Regions from separate parts of the Amycolatopsis silviterrae genome, predicted to be linked through region 1. Evidence: riboswitches for the same ligand, from Rfam matches in the RefSeq annotation. Region 1 holds a riboswitch; each other region holds the start of a gene.

Region 1 (10,115 bases):
TTCCCGCGCCGGAGGGGCCGGTCACGCCGACGGTCTCCCCCGCATACAGCGACAGGTCGACGTCGCTGAGGACTTCCGTCCGGCCATAGTGGACAGAGACCCCGCGCAGCTCGGCCACCCGCGTGCCCCGCTCGACGGTCCGGGGACGGGGTCGGGCCGCGGGCGACGGTTCGTTCGTAAGGATTCCGTCCTGCAGCCGCAATGCCCGGGTCGCCGTGACGTCGGGGTCGTGGGTGACAACCAGGAGCGCGGCCCCGGCGTCGGCGAGCGCGCAGAGCTGCCGGAGGAGGTCGGCTTTGCTGACGGCGTCGAGGCCGGTCGTCGGCTCGTCCAGGACCAGCGCGCGGGGACGGGTCGCGAGGACCTGGGCCAGGGCGAGCCGGGTCCGCTGGCCACCGGAAAACTCGAACGGGTACCGCCGCAGGAGGCCGTCGGCGGACTCGAAGGCGACCAGCCGCAGCACCTCGGCGACGCGCTCCCGGCGCTGCTTGCGCGACAACCGCCCGGCATCGAGGCCGACCAGTTCGCCGAGCGCGTGGCCGACTCGCCGGGCCGGGTTCAGCGTCTCCGCGGCCTGTTGCGGCAGGTAGCCGACCTTGGCCGACGCGACCGTCTCCGCCCGCACGCTGATCCCGGGCCGTTCCAGCCCGGCGGCGGTCATCGCGACGGTCGTCTTGCCGACGCCGGACGGGCCGGACAACGTCACGATCTCGCCCGCGTGGACGTCCAGGGAGACGTCGTGCAGCAGCGGCGTTTCGCCGGCGTGCGCGGTCAGGCCGCGGACGCTGATCAGCGGTTCAGCCATCGCGATCGGCCAGCAGGTCGTCCCACAGCAGGTTCAGGCCGACCACCAGCAGGACGATCAGCCCGGCGGGCAGGAACACCGACCACGGAGCGGCGGTGAGGCCGTCCTTGTTGGCCGCGACCGTCACCGCCCAGTCCGGCGATGCCGGGTCGAAGCCGAGGCCGAGGAAGTTGGCCGAGGACAGGAAGTAGATCGCCGCGGCGATGCGGACGCCGAAGTCGGCGGCGACCGGGCGGGCGAGTTCCCGCAGCGCGTACCGGCCGTAGCGGTGGCGGCGCGGTTCGCCTTGCATGCGGAGCGCGTCCATCACCGGGCCGTGCACGACGCCGCGCGCCGCCATGCGCACGAACCGCGCGATCGGGGCGACGAGCGCGAGCCCGACCGCCGCCGCGATCGCGACGGTGGATCCGTTGGTGCGCACCGCGGCGACGATGATGATCAGGAGCGAGGGCAGGCACAGCAGGACGTCGAGCGGGCGCATGATCAGGTCTTCCAGCCATGGGCGGGGTGCCGCGGCGGCGGCCATGCCGAGAGTGAAGCCGATCGCGTAGGCACACAGCACGGTCAGGGCAGTGACGACCAGCAGTGTGCGGCCGCCTTCGAGCGCGGCGGCGAGGACGTCGCGGCCGAGCCGGTCGGTGCCGAACGGGGACCAGGTCGACGGGCCGAACGGAGCCTGGTGCTCAGCCGGAGCCCAGCCCGCTACGACCGGGCCGGCGATCGCGACCAGCACCGGGACGGCGACCATCCCCGCGTACGCCCATCTCGCCTTCACCGGGACGGCGCCATCCGCCGCCCGGCCAGGTCGATCAGCGCGTTCACCAGCACCGCCACCGCCCCGGTCACCAGCACGATCGCGAGAATCACCGGTTCGTCGCGGTCCCCGATCGCGCCGATCAGCGTCGAGGCGATGCCGGGCAGCGCGAACACCGCCTCCACGATCAGCACCCCGGACAGCAGCCCGTCGCCGGTCCGGCCCAGTTCCTGCATCGCCGGGCCCAGCGCGTTCGGCGCGATGTGCCGCAGCAGCAGCGAAACCCGGCCGACGCCGAGCCGCCGCGCCTGCTCGACGTACGGCTTCGCGGACACGTCGATCACCCCCGCCCGCACCAGCCGGACCAGCGGCGCGGCCACCCGCGCGACCATCACCACCAGCGGCAGCACCAGATACCCCGGTTCGGCGAGCATGGTGCCCAGGTCGACGCCGAGGAAGGTCGCCGGGAACAGGCCGAGCCCGATCGCCACGTACGCGACCAGCAGCACCGCCAGCACGAAATCCGGGATCGCGTCGAAGAACACGCTCACCGTCGTGATCACCCGGTCCCGCAGCGAACCCGGCCGCAGCCCGGCGGCGAAGCCCGCCCAGCCGGCCAGCGGCAGCAGCAGGATCGTGGTGAACGCGGCCATGACGCCGGTGATCGCGAACGGCCCGGCGATCACCTCGGAAACCGGCTCGCCGCTGGCGTAGGACGTGCCGAAGTCACCGGTCGCCGCGTGGCCGAGCCAGCGGGCGAACCGCAGCAGCGGCGCGACGTCCAAGCCCAGCAGCTCCCGCGTTTCCGCGCGCTGCCGGTCGCTGTACAGGTCGCTGCTCTGCACGTCCGCGGCGTCGCCGGGCAGCAGCAGGGACAGCCCGAACACCAGCGCGACCAGCACCGCGAGCTGGCCCGCGCCGATGCCGAGCCGGCGCAGCGCGAACCGCGCGCCGGGAGTCAGCGGATCCCGGCGACGATGCGGTCGTCCCCGACCTGCCACACCGTGCCGGCCTCGGCGAACCCGGCCTCGCGCAGGAAGGCCAGGTAATCGTGCACGGAGGGGCGGTCGGTGACCTCGTGCGCGAAGCCGCCCGCGCGCTCGGCGACCAGGTCGGCCAGCTCCGGAGCCGCTTCGACGGCCTGCCACCACGCCGCCCAGTCCTCGTCGCGCACCACTCCGGCCCGGGCCGCGCGCCGCTTGGTCAGTGCGCGGTTCAGGGTGTCGAGCTGCGGTCCGGCAGCACCTTCGTAGAGGTGGTCGCCGTTGACGAAAACACCGCCGGGAGCGAGGGTTTCGCCGCAGACGCCCAGCAGATCGCGCAGCGGCAGGCGGTTCATCCAGTGCAGTGCGGTCGTGCTGACGAACGCGTCGGGGGCGCGGTCGAGTTCGAGCGCCTCGTACCAGCCGCGCTGACGCAGATCTGCTGTGACCGTGCGGAATCGGGCGCTGCCGTACGCGAGGTCGGCGAGGCCGAGCAGCAGCGGGTCGGCGTCCACTCCGACCACTCGTGCGGCGGGGAACCGGGCCAGCAGGCGGGTCGAGAGCGAGCCGGGGCCGACGCCGAGGTCGACGATCAGCGGGTCCTCGCGCGGGACCAGTTCGGCCAGGACGTCGCCGAGCACCGCGAACCGCTCCTCGCGGTCGGGCATGTAGAACTCCTGCTGCCGGTCCCAGCGCTCCAGCCAGTACCGGGCGCGGTCCGCGGTGAGGGAGGTCTCGGAAAGGGTCATCGGGTCACCTTGTCGAATCGGGCCCAGTTCAGCGAATTGGGCACTCCGGCGGGAATTCCGCGGTACTGCGCGGAGGCGGCGCTGGTCCAGGTCGCGTTGCCCCAGAACACGAAACCGCCGCGGTCGTGGAGGATTTCGTGCATCCGGCGGTAGAGCGCGGCCCGCCGCGGCTGGTTCGCGGTGGCCAGCGCCTGGCGGTACAGCGCGTCGAATTCCGGATCGCGCCAGTTGGTGCGGTTCTGCGGCGCGCCGCCGAGCAACCGGGACGCGAAATGGTTCGGGATCGGCAGCGGACCGGACTGGCCCATGGTGAGCTGACCGGCTTTCAGCGATTCGGAGTAATAGGTGTCGCCGGAACCGACCCGGACTTTCACCGTCACCCCGCTGCGTTTGGCTTGTTCGGCGAAGAGGTTCGCCGCGTCGACGAATCCCGCTGCCGCGGGCGCGGTGAACAGTTCGAAGGTCAGGTTCTCCGCGCCTGCCTTGCGCAGCAACGCTTTCGCCTGGTCCGGGTCATAGGGGTGCGGCGGCAGATCGGCGTAGTACTCGAAGCCGTTGCCGAACACATCGTTGGCGACCTCGCCTTCGCCCTGCAGCGCGACCTTCACCAGTTCCTCGCGATCGACCATCCGCATCATCGCGCGCCGGACGTCCGCGTTGTCGAACGGCGGCCGGTCGGTTTTCATCGCGAAGTAGTAGATTCCGCTGTGCGGCGCTGAATGCACGTCGATCCCGCTCGCCGCGCGCAACGTCTTCGCCGCGGCCGGGGTCAGATCGTCGGCGAAATCGGCCTGGCCGCCGCGCAACGCGGCCGGGCGCGCGTCGTTTTCCGCGCTGAGGATGCGCAGCCGGCTGATCTTCGGCGCACCGTCCCAGTAATCGGCATACGCGGTCGCCGCCATTTCGCGGCCGGGCCGGAACGACTCGAACCGGAACGGACCGGTGCCGACCGGCTTCTTGAAGTCCTTCGTGCCGTTGCGGACGATCTTGGTGCCGTACGCGGAAAGCGCGGTCAGGAATTCGAACGACGGCCGTTTCAGCGCGATCTCCACCGTCCGTTCGTCCACTTCGCGCGACTGCGAGAGGTCGATCGAATCCAGCGTCGCGGCGGCGATGAACGGCTGCGGTCCGGGCGGGCCGAGCACGCGCGACAGGGTGTAAAGCACGTCGGCGGAGGTGAATTTCGCGCCGTCGTGCCAGCGCGCGTCGCGCAGCGAGAGCCGCCAGCGGGTGCCGTCGGCGTTCGGCTCGGCGGAACGGGCCAGCCGCGGTACCGGCCGCATCGTGTCGTCGACCTCGAACAGCCCGTCGTACAGGGCTTTCAGCCGTGCTTCGTCGATGAACAGGTGGCTGGTGCCCGGATCGAGCCGTTCGTCGGTGCCGGACCCCTTGAGCACGGCGGAAAACGTGTCGATGCCGGAGCCGCCGGACGCCCGGGGGCCGCCGCAGCCGGCCGCGAGCACGCCCGCGGCGCCCAGCAGGAACCCGCGCCTGCGCACGGTCATGGGACTCCCTCGCGCCGGGCCGATGCCGGGACGGGAGAACCGGAAGAAGAGCCGCCCGCGTGCCGCGGCGGCTCTCCGGCCTGGCCAAACCCGCGTGGCGCCGACCGATCAATGGATCCCGCGGAGGTATCTGGCTTCGGCTCGGCGAGCCTCACAGTTGCGGGGCAGCCCCGGAATCGCACCGGTCTTCCCTCCACGCCCGCCACACCTTAGGCGGTGCGGCCCGGGCGCGCGCGGTTCGTGCGTAATGTCACGTGCGGGGATCGGCCACGGCGTACCGGGACGCCTCGGGTGCGGCTGGCACCGGTTCCCTAGTGAGCCTCAGGAGTGCTCGATGTCGGCGAACTGCACCGACCGGACGAACCTGGCGAATCCCGCCGGTCCGGACTCGGCCAGCAGTTCCTCGGCACGCAGCAGCACCACCACGAGCGCCCGCGCGGCCACGCCGGGAAGATCGCCGAACGCCGAGCCCAGCCCGCCGTCGTCCAGTACCACCAGATCGGACAGGCATTCGTTGAACGCGTCCCAGTTGTGCCCGAAGTAGCCGGGGAACTGGAGTTCCTCCGCGAATACGCCGAACAGCGCCTGATCGGTCCGGCACGACGCGGCGTCGATCACCTTCAGCAGTGCGCCGCCCTCGGGAGGGCGCTGCCGGAGTTCGTCAAAGTCGCGCTTCCAGCGCGCTGGCAGGGACGGTTTCGCCCAGCTCAGCACCTCGTCGCCCGTGCCGAAGTCCGGGTTCGGGTTCTGCAGGAGCACGTCGTCCCAGGAACGCGGTTCGACAACGGCGGGCAGTGAAGACAAGGCCTACCCTTCGACGACGTCGTGTACCACGAATTGCCGGTCGGATCGTTTTGTCCATCACCAAGCGTTGGAGCTTTCCGTCGGAATTTTCGTGCACCTTCCCGCCCTTGAGCCCCGCTACGGAGACCAATTGCGGTCGAGGACGCAGTGGTACGCCTCAAGAATATGCGGGCAGTCCTCTTCTGCCGTCGGCGATCGCGGCGAACATCCCGGAATACGAACGACTTCGGCGTTCGCCTGAGCGCTGGCGGGCCGGACGCTGGAGGCGGCCGCCGTACCCGGGAGCGCCGAAAACGAAACTGCCAGCGCTATCAGCGCACGCACAGTGTGCACGAAAGGCGAACAACCATCGGATTCCCCCTCATTGTGCATGAGCTGCGATAATGAGGCCCCCTTGCCACGGTACCTAAATCGGCAAATCCCGCACAGTCCTTCTTTCGCATGAACGGCCCGCGGAGAGGATCGGCCGGTCGAGCCGAGCCTGCGGCGCCTCGCGGTTTTCTGGTTCACTCGAAGACATGGCCGAGACTTTCGGAGTTCCCAGACCGGACAAAGTCGACTACTACGCCCGTGTCGCGGAAGCCGGACGCGACTACAAACGGCAGGTGCTGACCGCACTCGAGCTGCGGCCCGGGCTGACCGTGCTGGACGTCGGCTGCGGGCCCGGCACCGACCTGCCCGCGATGGCGGAGGCGGTGACGTCCTCGGGCACGGTGATCGGGGTGGACGCGGAACCGCGAATGGTCGAGGCGGCGGCCTCTTCCGCGCCGCACGTCTCGGTCCGGCTGGGCGATGCGCACGCGCTGCCGCTGGCGGACGCGAGCGTCGACCGGGCGCGGGCGGACCGGATGGTGCAGCACGTCGCCGATCCCGCCGGGGTTTTCGCGGAGCTGCACCGGGTGCTGCGGCCGGGCGGGCTGGCGTGCGTCGCCGAGCCGGATTGGGACAGCCTGGTGGTCGATCCCGGGGAGCCCGCGACGAACCGCGCGTTCAACCGTTTCGTGTGCTCGACGATGGTCCGAAACGCGACCGTCGGCCGCTCCTTGGCGCGGCTGGCGCTGGCCGCCGGGCTGGAGGTGCGCGACGTCTCGGTGGCGACGCCGGTGTTCCGCGATTTCGGGACGGCGGACAAGATTCTCGGCCTGAGCCGGAACACCGAACGCGCGGTGCGGGCGGGTCAGCTGGACCGGGCGGAGGGCGACCGGTGGCTGGCGGCGCTGGCCGAGGGGCCGTTTTTGGCCGCGAGCATGGTGTTCGTCGGGGTCTTCGTCAAGCCTGCCGCTTGACCATCTCGGCGATCCAGACCGGCGCGTAGGGCGAGGTGCAGTTCGGCGGGGTCGGGTAGTCCTTGAGAACGCCGAGCCGCTCCCCGATGCCGATCGCGCGGGCGCGGAGGCCGGGATGCTCGATGCCGATCTGCGCGAGACAGTGGTTCATCGCCCACTGCAACCGGTCCGGGGCAGCTTTCATCTCGGCTTCGATGACGTCCAGCAGCCCGGAAAGGTCGAGCCCGTCGGGCTTCTTCGCGACGCGGTCGACGGTCAGCGTCCAGCCCGCGCTCGCCACCACCGGGTCGGCGTCGTCGAGCCAGGCCACGCGGAGTTCCTCGGCGTGGCGGGTCTTCTTGACTATGTTGACGAGAAGCCAGTCCTGGACCTTGGGGGTGCCCGCCTCGCGCAGCATCCGGTCGAGATCGTCGCGGCCGAACTGCTTGGGGCGCGCGACGAGGAGGGCGAGCAGGCGGGCGTTGGTGTCGCCGGTCCGCCACAGTTCGAGGGCGAGATCGGGCTGGGCTTTGAGTTCCTTGGCGAGGGCGCGGAGCTTGCCGAGGTTGACGCTGTGGTCGTCGCCGTGCTTCTCGTTGACGGCCCGGATTTTGGGGTCGTCGAGGTCCGCGAGCCGGGCGCGGACGCCGGCGAGGGTTGCGTCGGCCACGGGGACCTCCCTGGTCAGGTGTGGGCGGGGTCGAGGATACGGGACCTGCCGGACAGTTCGCCGCAGCGCCTCCGCCGAGCGACGGTTCGCTGTCCGTGAGGGGAACCTTCACGGACTCCAGCGGCGGCGGGGTCCGTGAGGGCCACCCGCACGGACGCTGAGTCCCCAATGCCAGGAACTTACGTCGCGTGGCGTCAACACCTGCTGACCGTCCATAAAGGACGCCAGCGCAACCGAAATGCCCGATTACTGCCCATCTGACCATATTCTTAGGTCCGTGAAGGACTCCTTGAGGGAATCTGATTCCCTCAAGGAGTCCTTCACGGACGACGATCCTGTTCCCGACGCCTGCGGCCGGGCTCGGCAAGAGACCGCGCCGACCCCCAACGCGGGCGGCCGGAACTGAACGTGTCGTCCGTGAGGGACTCCCTGAGGGAATCAGATTCCCTCAGGGAGTCCCTCACAGCCCGGAAGAAACGGGCATATCGGCCTTAGCCGGGCATTTCATCGACGCCGGCGTCCTTTATGGACGGTCAGCAGGCTGGCACCACCCGGCTTAATTCCCTGGCGTTGGCCCACCGATGTCCGTGAGGGTTCCCCTCACGGACAGCAGATCCGGGAACTAGCGGCGCGGGTTCGGGTGTTGGCTTCCGGCCAGGAACTCCTCCGGAGCCGGGATCGGGACCCGCACCCAGTTGTCCACCCGGGTGAACGTCGCGCCGCCCATGCGGCCGACCGGGTGGTATGCGTCCTGGTCCAGGCGGCCGTCCGGCCGGAGGAGGCGGTCGTCCACTGCTACTCCCACCACCTCGCCGAACACCAGGTGCGAGCCCTTGAACTCGTCGATCTTCACCAGCGTGCACTCCAGGCTCGGCCCGGCACCGGCCGGATGCGGGACCCCGATCCGCACTCCCGGCGCCCACGACAGGCCGACGTGCTCCGCCTCGTCCACCGAAGAGTCCACTGTGGACGCCGTGCGTGCGACCAGCTCTTCCTGACCGCTCAACGCCATCGTGATCGCGAACTCGCCGCTGACCGTAATGTTGTCCAGCGTGTCTTTCGGCGTGTCAGAGATCGAGAAGAGCACTGTCGGCGGGTCCATCGTCAGCGGGGCGAAGTAGCTGAACGGCGCGAGGTTCCGCACGCCCGCGCCGTCCACCGTGCTCACCCACGCGATCGGCCTCGGCACGACCGCGTTCTTCACCATCCACACGAAAGCGCCGCGGTCGGCGTCGGTATTACTGCTGTACACAAGCCCTCACTCTGTCACTACACGTCCTCCGAGCACGGTCAATTCCGACCGTACGCTCAGCAGCTCCGCACTCTCAGCGGTGACCGGATCGTGGGCGAAAACCGCTAGGTCGGCGAGGGTGCCGACACCGAGAGTGCCCTTGACGTCCTCCGCGTGTTCCAGCCAGGCGGGGCCGGTGGTCCACAAGCGCAGCGCTTCCTCCCTGGTCAGCGGGGTGGTCACGGTGGAGAACTCGTTCGGGCCGGGTGTGCCGGTGAAAGTCGCGACGCCGCGCCGCCAGTCCGGGACGGTCACCGGTGCGTCCGAGCTGTCGGCGACGACCACGCCGTGGTCCAGCAAAGCCCGCGCGGGGAACGCGTCGGCCCACCGGGACTCGCCCAGCGCGCGAACCATCGACGGGCCGCTGTAGGTCCTCATCAGCGAGCTGGTGATCACCCCGATTCCGGACCGCGCCAGCCGGGCCAGCACCGCTGCGGACAGGAACGTGCCGTGGATGAGCGCGTGCCGGGCGTCGGGCCACGGGTCGGCCGCCTGCGCCGCCTCGATCGCGTCGACCACCGCGTCCGCGGCCCGGTCGCCGGTCACATGGACCTGCACCCGCACCCGCCGCACATGGGCGACCAGGATCAGTTCGTGCAGTTCTCGCACTCGCGCGTCGTCGTCGGGGCCGAAGGTCACCAGGCTGCCGTGGTCGCCGGACGGGTATGGCGAGTGCATCCACGCGGTGCAATGGGTCGGCACGCCGTCGGCGAACAGTTTGATGCCGCCGATCCGCAGCAGGTCGTCGCCGACGGAGAAGTCCGTCTCGTCCAGCAGCTGCGCCAGCGAAGAGGCGGACGTGGTCGGCGACGGCCAGTTCCAGTGCAGCAGCGCGGTGATCCGCATCCGCAGGCGGCCGGCGGCGTGCAGGTCCCGGTAGTCCTGCCACAGGCCGGGCGGGACGATCGGGTCGGTCACGCTCGTCATCCCGAGCGCGTTCAACCGCTCCATGGTGCGCACGATCGAATCCAGCCGCAGCTCCCGGCTCGGCTGCGGCACCAGCGACGCGACCAGCTCCTGCGCACTCTCGACGAGAACCCCGGTCGGCTCCCCGACGGCGTCCCGCACGATCTCGCCCGCCTCAGGATCCGGTGTCGCCGCTGTGATTCCCGCACATTTCAGCGCCGCGCTGTTCGCCCACACCTCGTGTGACGACGCGTGATGCAGCACGGTCGGCTGTGAACCAGTCACACCGTCCAGCCAAGCGCGTGTTGGCGCTTCACGGCCGTCCGCGAACTCGACGATCGTCGTTTCCCGCCAGCCCCGGCCGACGATCCACTCCCCCGGCG
Region 2 (10,115 bases), on a different contig from region 1:
CGTGACGTGCGCCGTCGTCAGCCGGCGTGACCACCTCGGGTCCGCCGACCGCTCCTTCGACGTGTTCGTCCCCGTCTCGTTCAGCTGACCGGCGGCAGCGGGTGCCGTCCGGCGCACAGCCGGGCGGCGCCCGTTTTTCCTTCGGCCGCCGATGAATTCGACTGTTGTGGCATCCCGGGCAGGGAACGGCCGAAGGCCGGACCAACAGCGACGCCTACGGTGTCAAAGTCGCCCTGCCGAATGGGGTCAGCCCACCAGCGTGGTGGCAGAAGGCTTGTTAGTCATACCGGAGCCTTGCCTCTCCGCAGCCACCGTGTGCGGTCGAGTTCGTGTGACGCTTGGGCAGTGCCGTCCGCGACGGGACGTTCGCAACGGTCGTACCCAAGGCGTGCGGCAATTCGGGCGAGGCAGCGTCGTATGGATCACGTCGGCTGTCGTCCAGTTTGCGACGGCTGCGTGACCTCTGAAGCCAGGTGTCCTGTTCGTCGGCCAACGGAAGCGGCGGAGGCGGCAGACGAAGATCATGCCGATGTCGCTGCCGGTCTCCTCAACGCGGTGCATCCATTCATCGGATGTGTCGTCGGGTGCCAGGAGGTGGAAATAGGTGGTGTGGCGCGGTTGTCCGGTCTCTGGATGGGGTTGGTCTTCGGCCGTCAACGCCCCGACGACCGTGGCGCTGGTCAGCCCTGTTTCCTCCGTGAATTCTCGCAGCACCGCCGTCGGGAGGTCCTCGTTGACATTCACTCCTCCGGCTGGGATTTGTTGCCGATTTCGGGGACGTCGATGTGTTCGAAGATCAGTAGTTCGGGTCCGCGGCCCACGCGGGCAAGTTCAGGCATGGCGGAACTCCGCCGTGCGCTTCTCCACGAACGCCGCCATCCCCTCTTTCTGGTCGTGTGTCGCGAACAACGCGTGGAACACCCTGCGCTCGAACAGGACGCCTTCGGCCAGCGTGGACTCGAAGACCCGGTTCACCGCCTCCTTGGCGGTGGTCGCGGCGATGAAGGACATCGAGCCGATCTTCTCGGCGACCGCGACCGCCTCGGTGAGCAGATCGGCCGCGGGAACCACCCGGGACACGAGTCCGGCGCGTTCGGCTTCCTCGGCTTTCATGGTGCGACCCGTGAGGATCAGGTCCATTGCCTTCGCCTTGCCGATCGCGCGGGTCAGCCGCTGCGAACCGCCCATGCCGGGGATGACGCCGAGGGTGATTTCGGGCTGGCCGAAGCGCGCGGTGTCCGCGGCGAGGAGCAGGTCGCACATCATCGCGAGTTCGCAGCCGCCGCCCAGCGCGTGCCCGGCGACCGCGGCGATCAGCGGCGTGCGGACGCGGGTGAGCGCGTCCCAGCCGGCGAACCAGTCCTCGGCGTGCATTTCGCTGTACGTGCGCGGGGCCATTTCCTTGATGTCCGCGCCGGCGGCGAATGCCCGGTCCGAACCGGTGAGCACGATCGCGCCGACGTCGTCGGACCGGTCCAGGTCGGCGGCCACGGCGGTGAGTTCGCGCATGGTCTGCAGGTTCAGCGCGTTCAGCGCCTTCGGGCGGTTGAGCGTGATCCGTGCGACGCGCGGGGCCGGACGGTCGACGGTGATGGTCTCGGTCATGCGGTTCCGTTCTCCCGGAGGGTGGTGACGATGGCGGAGAAATCGCGGCCGGGGCCGTCTTCGGCGACGAACTCGGCGTAGAGGTCGGTCGCGTGTTCGCCCAGTGCGGTGCGGACGCCGGCGGTCTCGGCGGCGGCTTGGGCCAGGCGCAGGTCTTTCAGCATCAGTCCGCTGGCGAAGCCGCCTTCGTACCCGCGGTTGGCCGGGCTGGCCGGGACCGGGCCGGGCACCGGGCAGTTGGTGGTGAGCGCCCAGCATTGTCCGGACGCGGTCGAGGCGACGTCGAACAGCGCCTGGTCGGTGAGCCCCAATGCCTGGCCGAGCGCGAACGCCTCGCTCACCGCGATCATCGACACGCCGAGGATCATGTTGTTGCAGATCTTCGCCGCCTGCCCGGCCCCGGAGCCTCCGCAGTGGACGAACTTCGCGCCCATCCGGTGCAGGTACGGTTCCGCGGCGATGAAGGCCTCGGACCGGCCGCCGACCATGAACGTCAGCGTGCCCGCCGTCGCACCGACCACCCCGCCCGACACGGGAGCGTCAACGGCCTGGTGCCCCGCGGCGACAGCCAGTTCGGCGGCGGCCCGCGCGTCGGCGACCTCGATGGTCGAACAGTCGAGGAACAACATGTCCGGCCGCGCCAGCGGGACGATCTCGCGGTACAGGTCGAGGACGTGCTTTCCGCTGGGCAGCATGGTGATCACCACCTGTGCCTCGGCGACCGCGGCCGCAGGCGAGTCCACAACGGACACTCCGGCTTTCGCCGCCATGCCCGCCGCTTCCGGGGCCGGGTCGTAGCCGAGCACCGCCTCCCCCGCATTGACGAGGTTGGCCGCCATCGGCCCGCCCATGTTGCCCAGGCCCAGAAATGCCACGGCCATCAGTTCCGCACCCCCGTCAGCTCGGCGTCGCCGAGATCGGCGAAGTAGGAATCGACCAGCTCGTCGGGCACTTCGGCCACTGTGGACGGTGACCAGCGCGGCATCCGGTCCTTGTCGATGATCTGCGCTCGCACGCCCTCGACCAGTTCCGCCGACGCGAGCGCGCGGTGCGAGATCCGGTATTCCTGCCGCAGCGCGCTTTCCAGATCCGGCAGCGCAGCGGCCGTGCGCAGTGCCCGGAGGGCGACCTTGAGCGCCGTCGGCGACTTGCCTTCGATCTCCTCGGCGGCCGCGACCGCCGCGTCTCCCCCCTCGCGAAGCCGGATGAGGATCTCTTCGACGGTGTCCGGCGCGTAGCAGTGGTCGATCCACTCCTGTGCGGCGGCCAGCGGGCTCGGCGGCGGGGTTTCCGCGACCAGGTCCAGCGCGGCGTCCGGGGTGCGGGTGGCCAAGGCGTCGTAGAGGTCCGGGAGACGGTCGGCCGGGACGTACCGGTCGGCGAGCCCGCAGTGGATCGCGTCGGCGCCGGGCAGGTGCGCGGCGGTGAGCGCGGCGTGCGTGCCGAGCTGCCCCGGGGCTCGCGACAGCAGCCAGGTGCCGCCGACATCGGGCACGAACCCGATCCCGGTCTCGGGCATGGCGACGCGGGATCGGTCTGTGACGACGCGGTGGCTGCCGTGCGTGGAGATCCCGACGCCGCCGCCCATGACGAGGCCGTCCATGATCGCGACGTAGGGCTTGGGGTATCGGCCGATCATCGCGTTCAGCCGGTATTCGTCGGCCCAGAACTCCAGCGAGGCGGTGCCGCCGGAGCGGGCGTCCTCGTAGATGGACCGGATGTCGCCGCCCGCGCACAGGCCCCGTTCGCCCGCGCCGTCGACCACGACCGCCCGCACACCCGGATCGTCGCGCCACTTCTCCAGGTGCTGGGAAATCGCGCGGACCATGCCGTGGTTCAAGGCGTTCAGGGCGCGCGGCCGGTTCAGGGTGATCCGGCCGAGCCCGCTGTGGACGATGAACTCGACGTCGCTCATGCCGCCTCCTGCAACATCCGGCGGGAGATGATGACCCGCATGATTTCGTTGGTCCCTTCGAGGATCTGGTGCACGCGCAAGTCGCGGACGATCTTCTCCACGCCGTATTCGGCGAGGTAGCCGTATCCTCCGTGCAGTTGCAGCGCTTCGTTGGCGATCTCGAACCCGGTGTCGGTGCAGAACCGTTTCGCCATCGCCGACAACGCCGTCGCGTCCTGATCTCCGCGGTCGTAAGCGTCCGCCGCACGCCACAGCAAAGTGCGCCCGGCCTCCAAGCCAGTACGCATGTCGGCGAGCCGGAACTGCAACGCCTGCGCGTCCGACAGCGGCCTGCCGAACGCGGTCCGCTCGGTCAGATGGCGCACCGTTTTGGTCAACGCGGCGTCCGCGCCGCCGAGCGAGCAGGCGGCGATGTTGAGCCGTCCACCGTCCAAAGCGGACATCGCCACCCGGAATCCGCCGCCTTCCTCGCCGAGCAGCGCCGTGACCGGCACCCGGACGCCGTCGAAGACGACCTGCCGGGTCGGCTGCGCGTTCCAGCCCATCTTGGCTTCGTTGGCGCCGAAGGAAAGCCCCGGCGTCTCCCGCTCCACGACGAACGCCGAGATCCCGCCCGCGCCGGGGCCGCCGGTGCGGGCCAGCGCTACGTACACCTCGGAAGCGCCCGCGCCGGAGATGAACTGTTTCACGCCGTCCAGCACGTACTCGTCGCCGTCGCGGCGCGCGCGGGTGGCCAGCGCCGCCGCGTCCGAACCGGCACCCGGTTCGGTCAGGCAGTAGCTGCCCAGAGATTCCATAGTGGACATCCGCGGCAGGTAACGGCCACGCTGCCGGTCGTCGCCGAAGCGGTCGATCATCGCGGCGACCATGTTGTGGATGGACACATAGCCCGCGATCGACGGGCATCCGGTGGCCAGCGCCTCGAACACCAGCACTCCGTCGAGTCGGCCCAGCGCGGAGCCGCCGACATCCTCGGGCAAGTACAGCCCGCCGAGGCCGAGTTCGGCCGCTTTCCGCAGCACGTCGACCGGAAAATGCTTGTCCCGGTCCCATTCCAGCGCGTGCGGCGCAAGGTGCTCGGCGGCGAATTCCGCCGCCGTGTCGCGCAGCGCGCGCTGCTCGTCGGTGAGATGCACGGCGCGCCTCAGTCCATCGTCGGGATGACGAAGCTCGCGTTTTCCTTGGCCCCGGAGGGCCAGCGCGAGGTGACGGTCTTGGTCTTGGTGTAGAACCGCACCGAATCCGGGCCGTGCTGGTTCAGGTCGCCGAAGCCGGACCGCTTCCAGCCGCCGAAGGTGTGGTAGGCGATCGGCACCGGGATCGGCACGTTCACGCCGACCATGCCGGTGTCCACGCGCGCGGTGAAGTCGCGGGCGGTGTCGCCGTCGCGGGTGAAGATCGCGACGCCGTTGCCGTATTCGTGCTCGCTCGGCAACCGCAATGCCTCCTCGTAGTCGGCCGCGCGCACCACCGCGAGCACCGGGCCGAAGATCTCCTCGCGGTAAATCCGCATCTCCGGCGTCACCTTGTCGAACAGGCAGCCGCCGAGGAAGAACCCGTTCTCGTGCCCTTCGACCACGACATCCCGGCCGTCCACCACCAGCTCCGCGCCCTCGGCGACGCCGACGTCCACGTAGTCCCGCACCCGCTGCACCGCGGCCGCGCTGACCAGCGGCCCGAAGTCGGCGGTCTCATCCAGCCCGGCCCCGACTTTGAGCGTCCTCACCCTCGCGGCCAGCCGCTCCACCAGCGCGTCCGCTGTCGCTTCGCCGACCGGCACCGCGACCGAGATCGCCATGCAGCGCTCCCCCGCCGAGCCATAGCCCGCGCCGACGAGCGCTTCCACGACCTGGTCGAGGTCGGCGTCCGGCATCACGATCATGTGGTTCTTCGCGCCGCCGAAGCACTGCGCCCGCTTGCCGTGGTCCGCGGCCCGCGAATACACGTACTGCGCAATGTCCGACGAGCCCACGAAGCCGACCGCCTCGACCCGCGGATCGGTGAGCAGCGCGTCAACCGCTTCCTTGTCGCCGTTCACCACCGAGAACACGCCCGGCGGCAGACCCGCTTCCAGAAACAGTTCCGCGAGCCGCAACGGCACCGACGGGTCGCGCTCGGACGGTTTGAGCACGAACGCGTTGCCGCACGCCAGCGCTGGCCCGGCCTTCCACAGCGGGATCATCGCCGGGAAGTTGAACGGCGTGATCCCGGCGACGACACCGAGCGGCTGGCGCATCGAGTACACGTCGATCCCGGTCCCGGCGCTGTCGCTGAACTCGCCCTTGAGCAGGTGCGGGATGCCGATCGCGAACTCCACGACCTCCAGCCCGCGCTGGATGTCGCCGCGCGCGTCGGCGACGGTTTTGCCGTGCTCGGACGACAGCAGCCGCGCCAGGCTGTCCTCCTCCGCGCGAACCAGGTCGACGAACCGCATCAGCACGCGCGCACGGCGCTGCGGATTCCATCGCGCCCACTCGCGCTGCGCCTCGGCGGCAACGCCGACCGCGGCGGCGACCTCTGCCGCTGAGGCCAGCGGGACCCGCGCCTGCACGGCACCGGAGCTGGGGTCGTAGACCTCGGCGAACCGTCCGGACGTGCCAGGAACCGGTTTGCCGCCGACGAAATGCGTGAGTTCACCAGTCACAACGAAGCCTTTCGGAAAGAGCGCAGGAGAGAGCTGCCGCACGGAAACCACGCGGCGCGACAAGCACCGGATCCCGCCGCGGCGGGACGACGGCGCGGACCTACCGCAGCGGCGGCGGGTCGGCGTCTTTCACGCAGGCAGGGGTCAGCCACATGCGTTCTGCTCCATCCTCGTGGACGAACACGGACGTCCACGGCCGGTATCCTGGCTCCCGGATCTGCCCCGTCCCGGCCTTCCCGGCTCTCGCCAGTGGCCTTGTCCCGCGTGGGACGGCACTCCCCGGTCACAGTGGCGGGACCGCGCCGGATTCGCACCGGCTTCCCTGCACCGTGGACCTGTGGACACCATAAAGTAGGAAGTCCGACTATGTCGAGAGTGGCGCACCCCTCATCCGGGCGACGGCCGAAGCACTACGCTGCCCGCGCTCTCACTCCAGCGGCGGGTACGGCAGCAGACTGCTCTCGTGGTCGGCCACCCGCATCCGGCGGCCGATCGCCGGGAACGCGCGCTGCGGGCACGCCGGGCGCTCGCACACCTTGCAGCCCATGCCGATCGGGGTCACCGCCGCGTCCTTGCCGAGCGCCAACCCATCGGAGTACACGAGGCGGCTCGCGTGCCGCAGCTCGCAGCCCAGGCCGATCGCGAACGTCTTGCCCGGCTCGCCGTGCCCGCCCGCCTCCCGGGTGACCGTGCGGGCCAGCCAGAAGTACTTCTTGCCGTCCGGCAGTTCGGCGATCTGCGTGACGATCCGGCCCGGCGAGGCGAACGCCTCGTAGACGATCCACAACGGACACGAGCCGCCGGCGCGGGAGAAGTGAAATCCGGTGGCCGACTGGCGTTTCGACACGTTGCCCGCGCGATCGACCCGGACGAACGAGAACGGCACCCCGCGCGCGCCGCGCCGCTGCAAGGTGGACAGCCGGTGGCATACGGTCTCGAAGCCGACGCCGAACTCGCCGGACAGGAGCGTCACGTCGTAGCGAAGTCGTTCTGCCGCACCGAGAAACGCCCGGTAGGGCAACACCAGCGCGCCCGCGTAGTAGTTGGCGAGGCCGATCCGCAGCAGCCGCCGCGCGGTCTCGTCGGCGAAGCCGCTGCCGTGCGCGAGCCGGTCGATCGCGCCGCCCGCTTCGAGCATCGCCAGCTCGGACCCCAGCCGGAACGCGGCCTGTCCCGGCCGCAGCATCGGCGACAGCCGCAGCACCTTCCGCCAGCGGTCGAAGAAGTGTTGCCCGGCACCGAGGTTTTCGGCGACCACTCGGACCCCATGCCGGTCCTTCAGCGCGGCGACCAGTCCCGCGCGCACTTCCCCGGGATGCAGCCGCAGCTCCGCCGCGAGGCCTTCCGCGGCCTGGTCGAGCGCGGCGACGTGGTTGTTGCGGGCGTAGAACCAGTCGCGCACCTGCTCGTGCGGCTGCTGCACCGAGGCGCGGTCCATCCCTTGCTCCGCGGTGAGCGCGGCGATGTTCTCGACGGCTTCGCGGTAGCGCCGGTGCAACGCGACCATCGTGCGGGCGACGCCGGGCAATTGCGTGGTCAGTTCGTCCACTTCGGCCGGCGAGATCGCACCGTCGACCGTGTCGTCGGCGAACACCTCGCGCACGTCCGCGACCAGACGGGCGGTGTCCTGCGGCGCGAAGAACTCGGCGTCGACGCCGAAGTGCTCGGTGAGCTTCAGCAGCACCGGCAGGGTCAGCGGACGGCCGTTGTGTTCCAGCTGGTTCACGTAGCTCGGCGAGATCTCCAGCAGCCTCGCCAGGTCCGACTGGGACAGCGACCGGTCCTCGCGCAGCTGCCGCAGCCTCGCCCCGGCGTACATCTTCTCCACAAACGGACTTTAACAACTGTTACAAGAATCGGGCCAGCCTTCACAACACTTCACCGGCCGCAGGACTGGCCGGGCGCACCCGCGAGTGCCACGCTGACGGTCAAGCATCACAACGTTCACAGCAGCGGGTTCACCAGTCACGAAGGAAAGCGATGATCGACCACACCGTCCGCACCTACCGTTCCGCCGAGCCGCTGCCCAGGGAGGAACAGCTCGCCTGGAAACTCGCCGCGGTCGCCACCGACCCGGTGCCGGTGCTGCCCGAGGTCGCCGAGATGGTGGTCAACCGGGTGCTCGACAACGCCGCGGTCGCCGCCGCCTCGTTGTCCCGGCGGCCGGTGTCCGCCGCGCGCGACCAGGCGCTCGCCCATCCGGCCAGTCCCGGCGCGACCGTGTTCGGCGTCGCCGGTCGCTACTCCCCGGAATGGGCCGCGTGGGCCAACGGCGTCGCCGTGCGGGAACTGGACTACCACGACACCTTCCTCGCCGCCGACTACTCGCATCCGGGCGACAACATCCCGCCGATCCTCGCCGTCGCACAGCACGCCAGGCGCTCCGGGGCCGATGTGGTCCGCGGGATCGCCGCCGGGTACGAGCTGCAGGTCGACCTCGTCCGCGGGATCTGCCTGCACGAGCACAAGATCGACCACATCGCGCACCTCGGCCCGTCGGTCGCGGGCGGAGTCGGCGCGCTGCTGCGGCTGGACACCGAAACCGTGTACCAGGCGATCGGCCAGGCGCTGCACACCACGACGACCACCCGCCAGTCCCGCAAGGGCGAGATCTCGTCCTGGAAGGCGTACGCCCCCGCGTTCGCCGGGAAGACCGCGATCGAGGCGGTCGACCGGGCACTGCGCGGCGAGGGCGCGCCGAGCCCGATCTACGAGGGCGAGGACGGTTTCCTCGCGTGGCTGCTCGGCGGCCCGGAAGCCCGGTACACGGTGCCTCTGCCCGCCCCGGGCGAGGCCAAGCGGTCCATTTTGGACACCTACACGAAGGAACATTCAGCGGAGTACCAAAGCCAGGCGCTGATCGACCTCGCCCGCAGGCTCGGCCCGCGGATCGGCGAGCTGGGCAAGATGGAGCGAATCGTGATCCGCACGAGCCACCACACCCATTACGTGATCGGCTCCGGCGCGAACGACCCGCAGAAGTACGATCCGAACGCGAGTCGCGAAACGCTCGACCATTCCATTCCGTACATCTTCGCGGTCGCCTTGCAGGACGGCGGCTGGCACCACGAGAGGTCTTACGACCGGGAACGCGCGACCCGCCCGGACACCGTGGAGCTGTGGCACAAAGTGTCCACTGTGGAGGATCCGGAGTGGACCCGGCGCTACCACGCGCCGGAACCGGCGTTCGGCGGACGCGTCGAGGTCACCCTCGCCGACGGGACCACGATCGCCGACGAGATCGCCGTCGCCGACGCCCATCCGGCGGGCGCTCATCCGTTCACCCGCGAGCAGTACGTGGCGAAGTTCCGCACTCTCGCCGACGGCGTGATCGCACCGGCCGACCAGGACCGGTTCCTCGACACCGTCAGCCGACTGCCCGAACTGGACACCGCCGAAGTCCGCGAACTCACGCTGCCCGCATCGATCGACGCGACCCCGAAGACGAAGGGGATTTTCTGATGCTCCACGCCACGCCCTCCGCCGCGGAGAAACGCGCCGGTTTCCGCGAGGCCCTCGGCTCGGGGCGGCTGCTGCGCCTCCCCGGCGCTTTCAACCCGCTCAGCGCGAAGCTGATCGAACGGCGCGGCTTCGACGGCGTCTACATCTCCGGCGCGGTGCTGTCGGCCGACCTCGGCCTGCCCGACATCGGCCTCACCACGAGCACCGAGGTGGCCGGGCGCGCGCAGCAGATCTCGCGGGTCACCGCGCTGCCGACGCTGGTCGACGCGGACACCGGGTTCGGCGAGCCGATGAACGCCGCGCGCACCGTCCAGCTGCTGGAGGACGCCGGGGTCGCCGGGATGCATCTGGAGGACCAGGTCAACCCGAAGCGGTGCGGCCACCTCGACGGCAAGGACGTGGTCGACCGCCACACCGCGGTGAAGCGGATCAAAGCCGCCGTCGACGCGCGCCGCGACCCGAACTTCGTCATCGCCGCCCGCACTGACG
Region 3 (10,115 bases), on a different contig from region 1:
GGATCTACCCCGAAGGCGCGTCCGCGTGGTTCCTCCCCCGCCTCGTCGGCATGGGCGCGGCGGTCGACTGGATGGTCAGCGGACGGCTCTTCGGCCCCGACGAAGCGCTCCGGTCCGGGCTCGTCCACCAGATCCACGACCCCGGCGACGTCCTCGCGCAAGCCCAAGAACGAGCCCGAGAAATCGCCGAGACCACCTCCCCGGTCGCCGTCGCGGTCACCCGCCAGCTGCTCTACCGGATGGCCTCGGCCCCCTCGCCGTTCGACGTCCACGAGGTCGACTCGAAGCTCATCTCCCAGCTCGGCGCCAACCCCGACGCCGTCGAGGGCATCGCGTCGTTCTTCCAGAAACGCCCGCCCGAGTTCCCGTTGCGCGTGGACCGCGACCTCCCGCCGTACCTGCCGTGGGTCGGCGAATGACCGAGTACCCGCCCGAACCGTGGCACCTCACCGCCGACGCATACCTCTCGATATGGCGAGTCCCCGTCGGCGAGCTGCCCGAGCTGCCCGCCGGAGCCAAGCCCCTGCTCCTCGGCAGTCAGGCCGCCGTCTTCACCGCCTGGATCGACTACCAGCCGCCCGGCCAGCTCAGCTATCACGAACTCCTCTCCTGCGTCGCCGTGCGCGGGCGCGGGCTGGCCGCGTCGATCACCGACATCTGGGTCGACAGCGAGGTCTCGCGCGCGGGCGGGCGCGAGTTATGGGGCATTCCGAAGGAAATCGCGTCCTTCACCTTCACCGGCGGGCGCACCTTCACCGCGGCGACCTCCGGCGACTGGATCGCCACCGCCGCCTTCACCCCGCGCGCCGGGCTCCCGATCGCCCTCCCGGTACGCTTCGAGATCGCTCAAGCCCGCAACGGCAGCCCGCTGCGTACCCCGGTCGAGTGGCGCGCGAAGCCGCGCGCGGCGGCCGCGGACTGGTCGGTCAACCCGGCCGGGCCGCTGGGCTGTCTGGCCGGTAAACGGCCCGTGGCCAGTGCCGCACTGGACGCCACGAAGCTCCGTTTCGGATCTTGCCCTCGGTGATCGGATAACCCGCCAGGGTGAGAGTGACACGCCATACCTTGGGGCGCGTGCGAGCCCCCACCCCAACATGTAGTCTCTGGGAACCGGCAGCCCCCAGCGACGGGGAGACCGCTTGAAGAGGGCGGCCGGACCGTTTCGACGAAACCGCAGCGCACGGCCTTGACCGGCTGTGTGCCGCTCGAACGCGCCCATTTCGAGGAACTGTTGGAGACACGCATGTCAGTGGATACCGGTCAGCGGCCGCCGTCGGCGGCGGAGGGGGCCCCGAGCGCGGTCCGCGTCATCCGGCGGGACGGAAGCGTCTCGCCCTTCGACGCGGGCAAGATCTCGGTGGCGCTGACCAAGGCCTTCCTCGCGGTCGAGGGCGGCGACGCCGCCGCGTCCTCCCGCGTGCACCACGTGGTCGCGGAGCTGACCGGGCAGGTCGAGGCGGCGCTGCTGCGCCACACCGGCCCGGAAACCGCGCTGCACATCGAGCAGATCCAGGACCAGGTCGAACTCGCCCTGATGCGCGGCGAGCACCACAAGGTCGCCCGCGCCTACGTCCTCTACCGCGACGAGCGCACGAAGGCCCGCGACGCCGCCGCGCCCGCTTCCGCCGAGGTCGCGCTGAGCGTCAAGGGCGCCGACGGCTCGCTCCGCCCGCTCGACTGGGCCCGCGTCTCGCACGTCGTCGGCGAGGCCGTCGCCGGGCTCGAGGACGTGTCCGCCGAGCCGGTGCTGGCCGAGGCCAAGCGCAACCTCTACGACGGCATCACCGCCGACGAACTGGCGCTCGCGCAGATCATGGCCGCGCGCGTGCTCGTCGAGCAGGAGCCGAACTATTCGTTCGTGTCCGCCCGGCTGCTGCTGGACAAGCTGCGCGGCGAAGCGCTGAGCTACCTCGCCGGCACCCCGCGCCAGGCCAGCCAGGACGAGATGGCGACCGAGTACGCGCCGTACTTCCGCGCCTACCTGCGCCGCGCCGTCCAGCTGGAGCTGGTCGACGCCGAGCTGACCCGGTTCGACCTGGACAAGATCACCGCCGCGATCCGCCCCGAGCGCGACCTCGACTTCGGCTTCCTCGGCCTGCAGACGCTGTACGACCGGTACTTCCAGCACCACAACGGCGTCCGGTTCGAGCTGCCGCAGGCGTTCTTCATGCGGGTGGCGATGGGCCTGGCGATCCGCGAGGACGACCGCGAAGCGCGCGCGATCGAGTTCTACGAACTGCTCTCGACGTTCCACTTCATGGCGTCCACCCCGACGCTGTTCAACAGCGGCACCAACCGCGCCCAGCTGTCGTCCTGCTTCCTGACCACGGTGGACGACGACCTGGACTCGATCTTCCAGGCGTACAAGAACAACGCGCTGCTGGCCAAGTACTCCGGCGGCCTCGGCAACGACTGGACCCCGGTCCGCGGCCTCGGCGCGCACATCAAGGGCACCAACGGCCAGTCCCAGGGCGTCGTGCCGTTCCTGAAGATCGCCAACGACACTGCGGTCGCCGTCAACCAGGGCGGCAAGCGCAAGGGCGCGGCCTGCGCGTACCTGGAGACCTGGCACGTCGACATCGAGGAATTCCTCGACCTGCGCAAGAACACCGGCGACGACCGGCGGCGCACGCACGACATGAACACCGCCAACTGGGTCCCGGACGAGTTCCTGCGCCGCGTCGAGGCGAACGCCGAGTGGACGCTGTTCTCGCCGAACGAGACGCCGGACCTGCACGACCTCTACGGCAACGCGTTCGCCCAGCGCTACCGCGAGTACGAGGCGGCCGCCGCGCGCGGCGAGATCAAGGTGTTCCGCAAGGTCCGCGCGGTCGAGCTGTGGCGGCGGATGCTGACCATGCTGTTCGAGACCGGCCACCCGTGGATCACCTTCAAGGACCCGTGCAACCTGCGTTCGCCGCAGCAGCACGTCGGCGTCGTGCACTCGTCCAACCTGTGCACCGAGATCACGCTGAACACGAACACCGAGGAGGTCGCGGTCTGCAACCTCGGCTCGGTGAACCTGCTCAAGCACGTCACTCCGTCCGGTTTGGACACTGAGCGGCTCGAGAAGACCGTGCGCACCGCGGTCCGGATGCTCGACAACGTGATCGACATCAACTTCTACACGATCCCGGAGGCGCGCCGCTCCAACCTGCGCCACCGTCCGGTCGGCCTCGGCATCATGGGCTTCCAGGACGCGCTGTTCGAGATCGGCGTGCCGTTCGCGTCCGCCGAAGCGGTGAAGTTCGCCGACGTCTCGATGGAGCACCTCTCCTACTACGCGATCTCGGCGTCGACCGATCTCGCGCAGGAGCGCGGCCAGTACCAGTCGTTCGAGGGTTCCTTGTGGAGCAAGGGCATCCTGCCGATCGACTCGATGCAGCTGCTCATCGACGCCCGCCAGGGCGACGGCCTCGACGTCGACACCTCCACGACGCTGGACTGGGCCCCGCTGCGCGAGCGCGTCAAGACCGTCGGCATGCGCAACTCCAACGTGATGGCGATCGCGCCGACCGCGACGATCTCCAACATCTCCGGCGTCGGCCAGTCGATCGAGCCGCTGTTCCAGAACCTGTACGTCAAGTCGAACATGTCCGGCGACTTCACCGTCGTCAACCCGCACCTGGTCAAGAGCCTCAAGGCGCGCGGCCTGTGGGACGAGGTCATGGTCAGCGACCTCAAGTACTTCGACGGCAGCCTCGGCCAGATCGACCGCGTCCCGGACGACCTCAAGGCGCTGTACGCGACCGCCTTCGAGATCGAGTCGAAGTGGATCGTGGACGCCGGTTCGGTGCGGCAGAAGTGGATCGACCAGGCGCAGTCGCTGAACCTGTACATCGCGGCCCCGAGCGGCCGCAAGCTCGACGAGCTGTACCGCTACGCCTGGCACAAGGGCCTCAAGACCACGTACTACCTGCGGGCGCAGTCCGCGACGCACGTGGAGAAGAGCACCCTGCGCGGCACCGACGGCAAGCTGAACGCCGTGTGAACCACCCCGACCCCGGCCGCTCCGCCCGCCGCCGCCCCGGCCGCCGCGCCTTCCCCGGCCCCGTCGCCGTCGCCGTCCGCCGCGGTCCCGGCCGCCGCGCCGTCGCCGTCGCCCGCCGCGGCCGTCCCGGCGGAGCCGAAGGAGATGCCGAAGACCGACGTCGACTTCGTCGCCGCCGAGGGCGCTGCCTGCCGGATCGACGACCCCGACTGCGAAGCCTGCCAGTAAGGAACCCTGAACCATGACGAACGTGGAAACGACCGACGCGACCGGCCTCGGCGAGATCGAGGTCGGCGCGGCCCGGATCAACGTCGACGACAAGCGGATGATCAACGCGCGCGCCGACGTCAACCAGCTGCTGCCGATGAAGTACCGGTGGGCCTGGGACAAGTACCTCGCGGCGTGCAACAACCACTGGATGCCGACCGAGGTCGCGATGCAGGCCGACATCGCGCTGTGGAAGTCGCCGGACGGCCTCACCGAGGACGAGCGGCAGATGCTCAAGCGCAACCTCGGCTTCTTCGCCACGGCGGAGTCGTTGGTGGCCAACAACATCGTGCTCGCGGTGTACCGGCAGATCACCAACCCGGAGTGCCGCCAGTACCTGCTGCGCCAGGCCTTCGAGGAGGCCGTGCACACGCACACCTTCCAGTACATCTGCGAAAGCCTCGGCCTGGTCGAGGGCGAGCTGTTCAACATGTACCGCGAGGTCCCGTCCATTTCGGACAAGGACGCGTGGGCGCTGAAGTACACGCAGAACCTGGAGAACCCGGACTTCGAGACCGGCACGCCGGAGGCCGACCAGGCGTTCCTGCGCGACCTCGTGGCGTTCTACGTGATCTTCGAGGGCATGTGGTTCTACACCGGTTTCGCGCAGATCCTGTCGCTGGGCCGGCGGAACAAGATGGTCGGCATCGCCGAGCAGTACCAGTACATCCTGCGCGACGAGTCGATCCACCTGAACTTCGGCATCGACTGCATCAACCAGATCAAGATCGAGAACCCGCACCTGTGGACCGAGGAGTTCCAGGCCGAGGTGCGCGGCATGCTGCAGGACGCGTGCGAGCTCGAGGTGAAGTACGCCCGCGACACGATGCCGCGCGGCATGCTGGGCCTGTCGGCCGACCTGTGCGAGCAGTACATGCACTTCATCACCGACCGCCGCGCCCAGCAGATCGGCCTGACCCCGATCTACGGCGAGAACGAGAACCCGTTCCCGTGGATGTCGGAGGCGATGGACCTGAAGAAGGAGAAGAACTTCTTCGAGACCCGCGTCATCGAGTACCAGTCCGGCGGAGCGCTCGACTGGGACTGATCCCGCTCTCCGGGATCCGCGTCCGGCTTGTGCCGGATCCGCGCCGGAACCGCTAAGCTCGGCCACGCCACTGGTTCGCCAGTGCGTGGCCGAGCTTTTTTCGCCTGGTCGCGCATCGGCGAGGCAACAGGGAACCCGGTGCGAATCCGGGACTGCCCCGCAGCGGTATGTGGGAACGAAAGCCGTCACCGCGAAAGCGGTAAAGCACTGGGCGCCAAGCCCGGGAAGCGACGGCCGGTAGGCACGAGCGACACGCCCACGAGTCCGAATACCTGCCACTGGCACGCACGCCGACGGCGTGCGTGAGTCCGGGCCTCGCGGGAAAGGCACGACCGAAGCACAGCGGTTTCCGCGTGCCCGGGCTCTTCCGGCGAGCACGTGAGGATGCATGCTGTGACCACGATCGGCACCACGATTCTCGGCTACCCGCGAATCGGCCCGGCCCGCGAACTGAAGCGGGCCTTGGAGTCCTACTGGGCGGGAGAGAGCCCCGAGGAGGACCTCCTGGACACCGGCCGGCGCCTGCGCGAGCAAACCTGGACCGCGCTGCGCGACCAGGGTCTCGACTCGATCCCGTCGAGCACTTTCTCCCTCTACGACCAGGTCCTCGACACCACCGCCCTGTTCGGCGCACTACCGGAACGCTTCACCCGCCTGGGCCTGTCCCCACTGGACACCTACTTCGCCGCCGCACGCGGAGTCCCGGACGCACCCGCGCTGGAAATGACGAAGTGGTTCGACACCAACTACCACTACCTAGTCCCAGAACTAGGCCCGGACTCCCGCTTCACCCTCACCGGCGCCGCTCCGCTCGACGAGGTCCGCGAGGCTCGCGCACTCGGCATCACCCCGCGCCCGGTACTCGTCGGACCAGTCACCTTCCTGCTGCTGGCCAAGTCCACCGAACCCGGCTTCACCCCGCTGGAACTCCTGGACACCCTGCTGCCCGCATACGCCGAACTCCTGGGCAAACTGGCCGACGAGGGCGTCGAGTGGGTCCAGCTGGACGAACCAGCCTTCGCAGCCGACCGGACAACACCGGAGTTCAACGCACTCACCCGCGCCTATCACTGGCTGGCCAAGGAAAAGCACCGCCCGAAGCTGCTGGTCGCCGGATTCTTCGGCGGACTCGGCCGCGCGCTAGGCGTACTGGCCCGCTCCCCCATCGAAGCGGTAGCCGTCGACCTGGTCACCGACGCGTCCTTTGTAGACAAAGTAGCCGCGGAAGGAGCGTTGCGAGACAAGGAAGTACTAGCCGGAGTAGTGGACGGCCGCAACGTCTGGCGCACCGACCCCGGCGTCGCGCTAGCCCGCGCAGCACGACTGAGGGACACCGCAGCACACGTAAGCATCTCCACGTCCTGCTCCCTGCTGCACGTGCCTTACGACGTAGCAGCGGAAACGACCCTCGACCCACGCCTTAAGAGCTGGCTCGCGTTCGCCCGGCAAAAGGTAGACGAGGTCGTCCTCCTCGGCCGGGCATTGCGCGGCGAAGACGTAGACCTCGGCCCCGCGCGAGCCGCAGTCGCCGACCGGGCCAGCGCCAAGGAGTTGAACGACGCCAACGTCCGAGCACGCGTCGCAGCACTCCGACCAGAGGACACCGTCCGCCAACCGTATCCCGAACGCGCTGCAGCACAACAAAAAGCGCTGAACCTGCCCCCACTGCCGACCACCACGATCGGCTCCTTCCCGCAGACCGGCGAGGTGCGCCGGGCCCGGGCCGCCCACCGCGCGGGCAAGCTCGACGACACCGGCTACCGCGAAGCGATGCGCACCGAGATCGAGCGCGTCGTGCGGCTGCAGGAGGACCTCGGCCTCGACGTCCTCGTGCACGGCGAACCCGAGCGCAACGACATGGTCCAGTACTTCGCCGAACAGCTGGCCGGGTTCGCGGCGACCGCGGCGGGCTGGGTCCAGTCGTACGGCTCCCGGTGCGTCCGGCCGCCGGTCCTCTTCGGCGACGTGTCCCGGCCGGCGCCGATGACCGTCGAATGGGCGCGGTACGCGCAAAGCCGCACCGACCGGCCGGTGAAGGGCATGCTGACCGGTCCGGTCACGATTCTGGCCTGGTCGTTCGTCCGCGACGACCAGCCGCTGGCCGACACCGCGCGGCAGGTCGCGCTGGCCGTCCGGGACGAGGTCGCGGACCTGGAGGCGGCCGGGATCCGCATCGTGCAGGTCGACGAACCCGCGCTGCGCGAACTGCTCCCGTTGCGCGCGGCGGACCGCGAGGCGTACTTCGGCTGGGCGGTGCCCGCGTTCCGGCTGGCCACCTCGGGCGTCGCGGAGACCACGCAGATCCACACGCACATGTGCTACTCGGAGTTCGGCGACGTGCTGCCCGCGATCGACGCCCTCGACGCGGACGTCACCAGCATCGAGGCCGCCCGCTCGAAAATGGAGGTGCTCGCCGATCTGACCGAAGCGGGCTTCGGCCGCGGAGTCGGGCCCGGGGTCTACGACATCCACTCGCCGCGCGTGCCGGGCGAGGACGAGATGACCGGCCTGGTGCGCACGGCGCTCGGCGCGGTTCCGGCGGAGCGGCTGTGGATCAACCCGGACTGCGGCCTCAAGACCCGCGGTTACGCCGAGGTCGAGCCCGCGCTGCGGCATCTGGTCGGCGCGGCAAGGGAACTGCGCGCCGGACCTCGCTGACGATCCCGGTGCCGGGCGGCTCTGTCGCCCGGCACCGGCCCGAGGATCACCCGAACGGCACGGCCCGCAGGTATTGTCATCGCGTCAATAACGCGGGACCGTGGACGCGGCCGATACCCTGGCCGGGAGGTGGTCGCCATGGCGGACGTGACCGGACAACCGGGAATCCCGACGGCGGGCGGCGCGCTCGGCAAGGTCGTCCACGCCGGGAGCGACGGCGTCACGAAGCTTTCCGAAAACCTGCGCGGCCGGATGCCGCCGCTGACCGCGATCCCGTTGCCGCGCAAGGTGGACGAACGCTGGCTGGGCGCGCACTGGCCGGTCCGCGAGCTCGCGCCGCCACCCCAAGGCAGCGGCCTGAAGCCGATCCTCGGCGACGACGGGCCGCCGCTGATCGGCCACACCCTCGACGGGATGCGGTTCGGCCTCGACTTCAGCCTGCGCCGCTTCGGGCAGTTCGGCCCGGTGTCGTGGATGGGCGTCTTCGGCCAGCGGCTCGTGACACTGTCCGGCCCCGAAGCCACCCAGGCCGCGCTCGTGAACAAGGACAAGGCGTTTTCCCAGGAGGGCTGGAAGTTCTTCATCGAGCGGTTCTTCGAGCGCGGGCTCATGCTGCTCGATTTCGGCGAGCACCACCTGCACCGGCGGATCATGCAGGAGGCGTTCACCCGCGACCGGCTCCGCGGCTACGTCGCGCAGATGGGCCCGGCGCTGCGCGAAGGCGTCGCCGCGCTGCCGTCCGGCCGTCCCCAGCTGTACTGGGCGTTCAAACAGCTGACGCTGGACGTCGCGACGCAGGTTTTCATGGGCATGCGGTCGGCCGCCGACGCGGAACGCATCAACCGCGCGTTCGTGGCCGCTGTGCGCGCCGGTACCGCCGTGGTGCGGTATCCGGTGCCTGGCGGCCGCTGGGCCGCGGGTTTGCGCGGCAGGCGGACGCTGGAGCGCTATTTCGGCGAGAACCTGGCGGCGAAGCGCGACGCGGACGGCGACGACCTGTTCTCCGCGCTCTGCCACGCGGCCTCCGAAGACGGCGATCGGTTCAGCGACGCCGACATCGTCAACCACATGATCTTCCTGATGATGGCCGCGCACGACACGACCACCATCACCGCCAGCGCGATGGCCTACTACCTCGCGAAGCACCCGGAATGGCAGGACCGCGCCCGCGAGGAGTCGCTGCGCCTCGGCGACGACCTGCCGGACCTCGACGCGCTGGAAAGCCTCGAAACGCTGGACCTGGTGATGAAGGAGGCGCTGCGGCTGCGCGCGCCGGTGCCGTCGCTGGCGCGAAAGACCACAAAGGACACTGCCGTCCTCGGCCATTACCTGCCGGAAGGCACGATGGTCGCGGTTTCGCCGACGCTGAACCACTACTCCCCCGAACACTGGACCGATCCGCTGCGCTTCGACCCCGAACGGTTCGGCCCGGACCGCCGCGAGGACAAGTCGCACCGGTTCGCGTGGATGCCGTTCGGCGGCGGCGCGCACAAGTGCATCGGGCTGCAGTTCGGCGGCCTGGAGGTCAAGGCGCTCATGCACGAGCTGCTGCGGGCGCACCGCTGGTCGGTGCCCGAGGATTACGTGGCCAAGTGGGATTACGTCTCGCTACCGGTGCCCGCCGACGGACTGCCGGCCCGGTTGGCCTATCGTTGACGGCCGCCGAGCGGGACAGAAAGGTCGACGACTGGAGACAAAACCGCAGTACAGGCCACCTTCGTGTACTCAAGGTGACTTGATGTCACCAGTTGTGTAGTGCTCATCACTCGTTCAGCCGGTAGACACCCTGTTTGGTCCGTGATGCCGTGGCATCACTTGCGGCCAACTCGTACCCAGTGTGGGTCCTCGGACTCCCCGCACCGGTCCTGAGCTGGCCTTTGTCCGCGTATGAAGAGGTGGAGTGTGCCGGAGCCTGGTGCCATGCCAGGGTTGGTCGACGTCGCGCGCAAGTACGCGGCGACGCTGACTGACACCAACGGAGTAACGCTCCCTCCCGCCGAGGTGGAGCGGATGCTGCTCGACTTCGCCGGCGAGGTCGCCGCGCGTCCCGAGGACACGGGCGCCACGCGGCGCTTCACCGCGCTCTTCGCCTCCGCCCCGCTCGGCATCGCGCTCACCGACCCGTACGGCACCGTCGTCGAGGCGAACGCC

What was found. Region 1 has a riboswitch for cobalamin ahead of ACFSVL_RS36650 (ABC transporter substrate-binding protein). Riboswitches for the same ligand answer to the same signal wherever they lie in the genome.
Region 2: linked by a shared signal. The riboswitch ahead of ACFSVL_RS45585 (CoA-acylating methylmalonate-semialdehyde dehydrogenase) and the one ahead of ACFSVL_RS36650 (ABC transporter substrate-binding protein) in region 1 are both predicted to bind cobalamin.
Region 3: linked by a shared signal. The riboswitch ahead of metE (5-methyltetrahydropteroyltriglutamate--homocysteine S-methyltransferase) and the one ahead of ACFSVL_RS36650 (ABC transporter substrate-binding protein) in region 1 are both predicted to bind cobalamin.

The regions. Positions count from the first base shown of each region.
Region 1 is NZ_JBHUKS010000028.1:136,385-146,499, forward strand. Features, by position in the region: gene ACFSVL_RS36630 (ABC transporter ATP-binding protein) at 1-805, opposite strand, end outside; gene ACFSVL_RS36635 (ABC transporter permease) at 798-1,580, opposite strand; gene ACFSVL_RS36640 (ABC transporter permease) at 1,577-2,560, opposite strand; gene ACFSVL_RS36645 (class I SAM-dependent methyltransferase) at 2,518-3,291, opposite strand; gene ACFSVL_RS36650 (ABC transporter substrate-binding protein) at 3,288-4,796, opposite strand; cobalamin riboswitch at 4,902-5,045, opposite strand; gene ACFSVL_RS36655 (barstar family protein) at 5,118-5,600, opposite strand; gene ACFSVL_RS36660 (methyltransferase domain-containing protein) at 6,119-6,886, shown strand; gene ACFSVL_RS36665 (DNA alkylation repair protein) at 6,870-7,535, opposite strand; gene ACFSVL_RS36670 (flavin reductase family protein) at 8,158-8,787, opposite strand; gene ACFSVL_RS36675 (amidohydrolase) at 8,794-10,115, opposite strand, start outside.
Region 2 is NZ_JBHUKS010000041.1:26,601-36,715, reverse strand. Features, by position in the region: gene ACFSVL_RS45615 (hypothetical protein) at 1-88, shown strand, start outside; gene ACFSVL_RS45610 (NUDIX domain-containing protein) at 247-744, opposite strand; gene ACFSVL_RS45605 (enoyl-CoA hydratase) at 832-1,605, opposite strand; gene mmsB (3-hydroxyisobutyrate dehydrogenase) at 1,602-2,486, opposite strand; gene ACFSVL_RS45595 (enoyl-CoA hydratase/isomerase family protein) at 2,486-3,520, opposite strand; gene ACFSVL_RS45590 (acyl-CoA dehydrogenase family protein) at 3,517-4,656, opposite strand; gene ACFSVL_RS45585 (CoA-acylating methylmalonate-semialdehyde dehydrogenase) at 4,665-6,164, opposite strand; cobalamin riboswitch at 6,342-6,519, opposite strand; gene ACFSVL_RS45580 (short-chain fatty acyl-CoA regulator family protein) at 6,592-7,992, opposite strand; gene ACFSVL_RS45575 (MmgE/PrpD family protein) at 8,145-9,626, shown strand; gene prpB (methylisocitrate lyase) at 9,626-10,115, shown strand, end outside.
Region 3 is NZ_JBHUKS010000024.1:59,227-69,341, forward strand. Features, by position in the region: gene ACFSVL_RS30575 (enoyl-CoA hydratase-related protein) at 1-419, shown strand, start outside; gene ACFSVL_RS30580 (acetoacetate decarboxylase family protein) at 416-1,027, shown strand; partial or broken gene ACFSVL_RS30585 (ribonucleoside-diphosphate reductase subunit alpha) at 1,244-4,219, shown strand; gene ACFSVL_RS30590 (ribonucleotide-diphosphate reductase subunit beta) at 4,233-5,306, shown strand; cobalamin riboswitch at 5,399-5,600, shown strand; gene metE (5-methyltetrahydropteroyltriglutamate--homocysteine S-methyltransferase) at 5,691-7,964, shown strand; gene ACFSVL_RS30600 (cytochrome P450) at 8,217-9,620, shown strand; gene ACFSVL_RS30605 (diguanylate cyclase domain-containing protein) at 9,885-10,115, shown strand, end outside.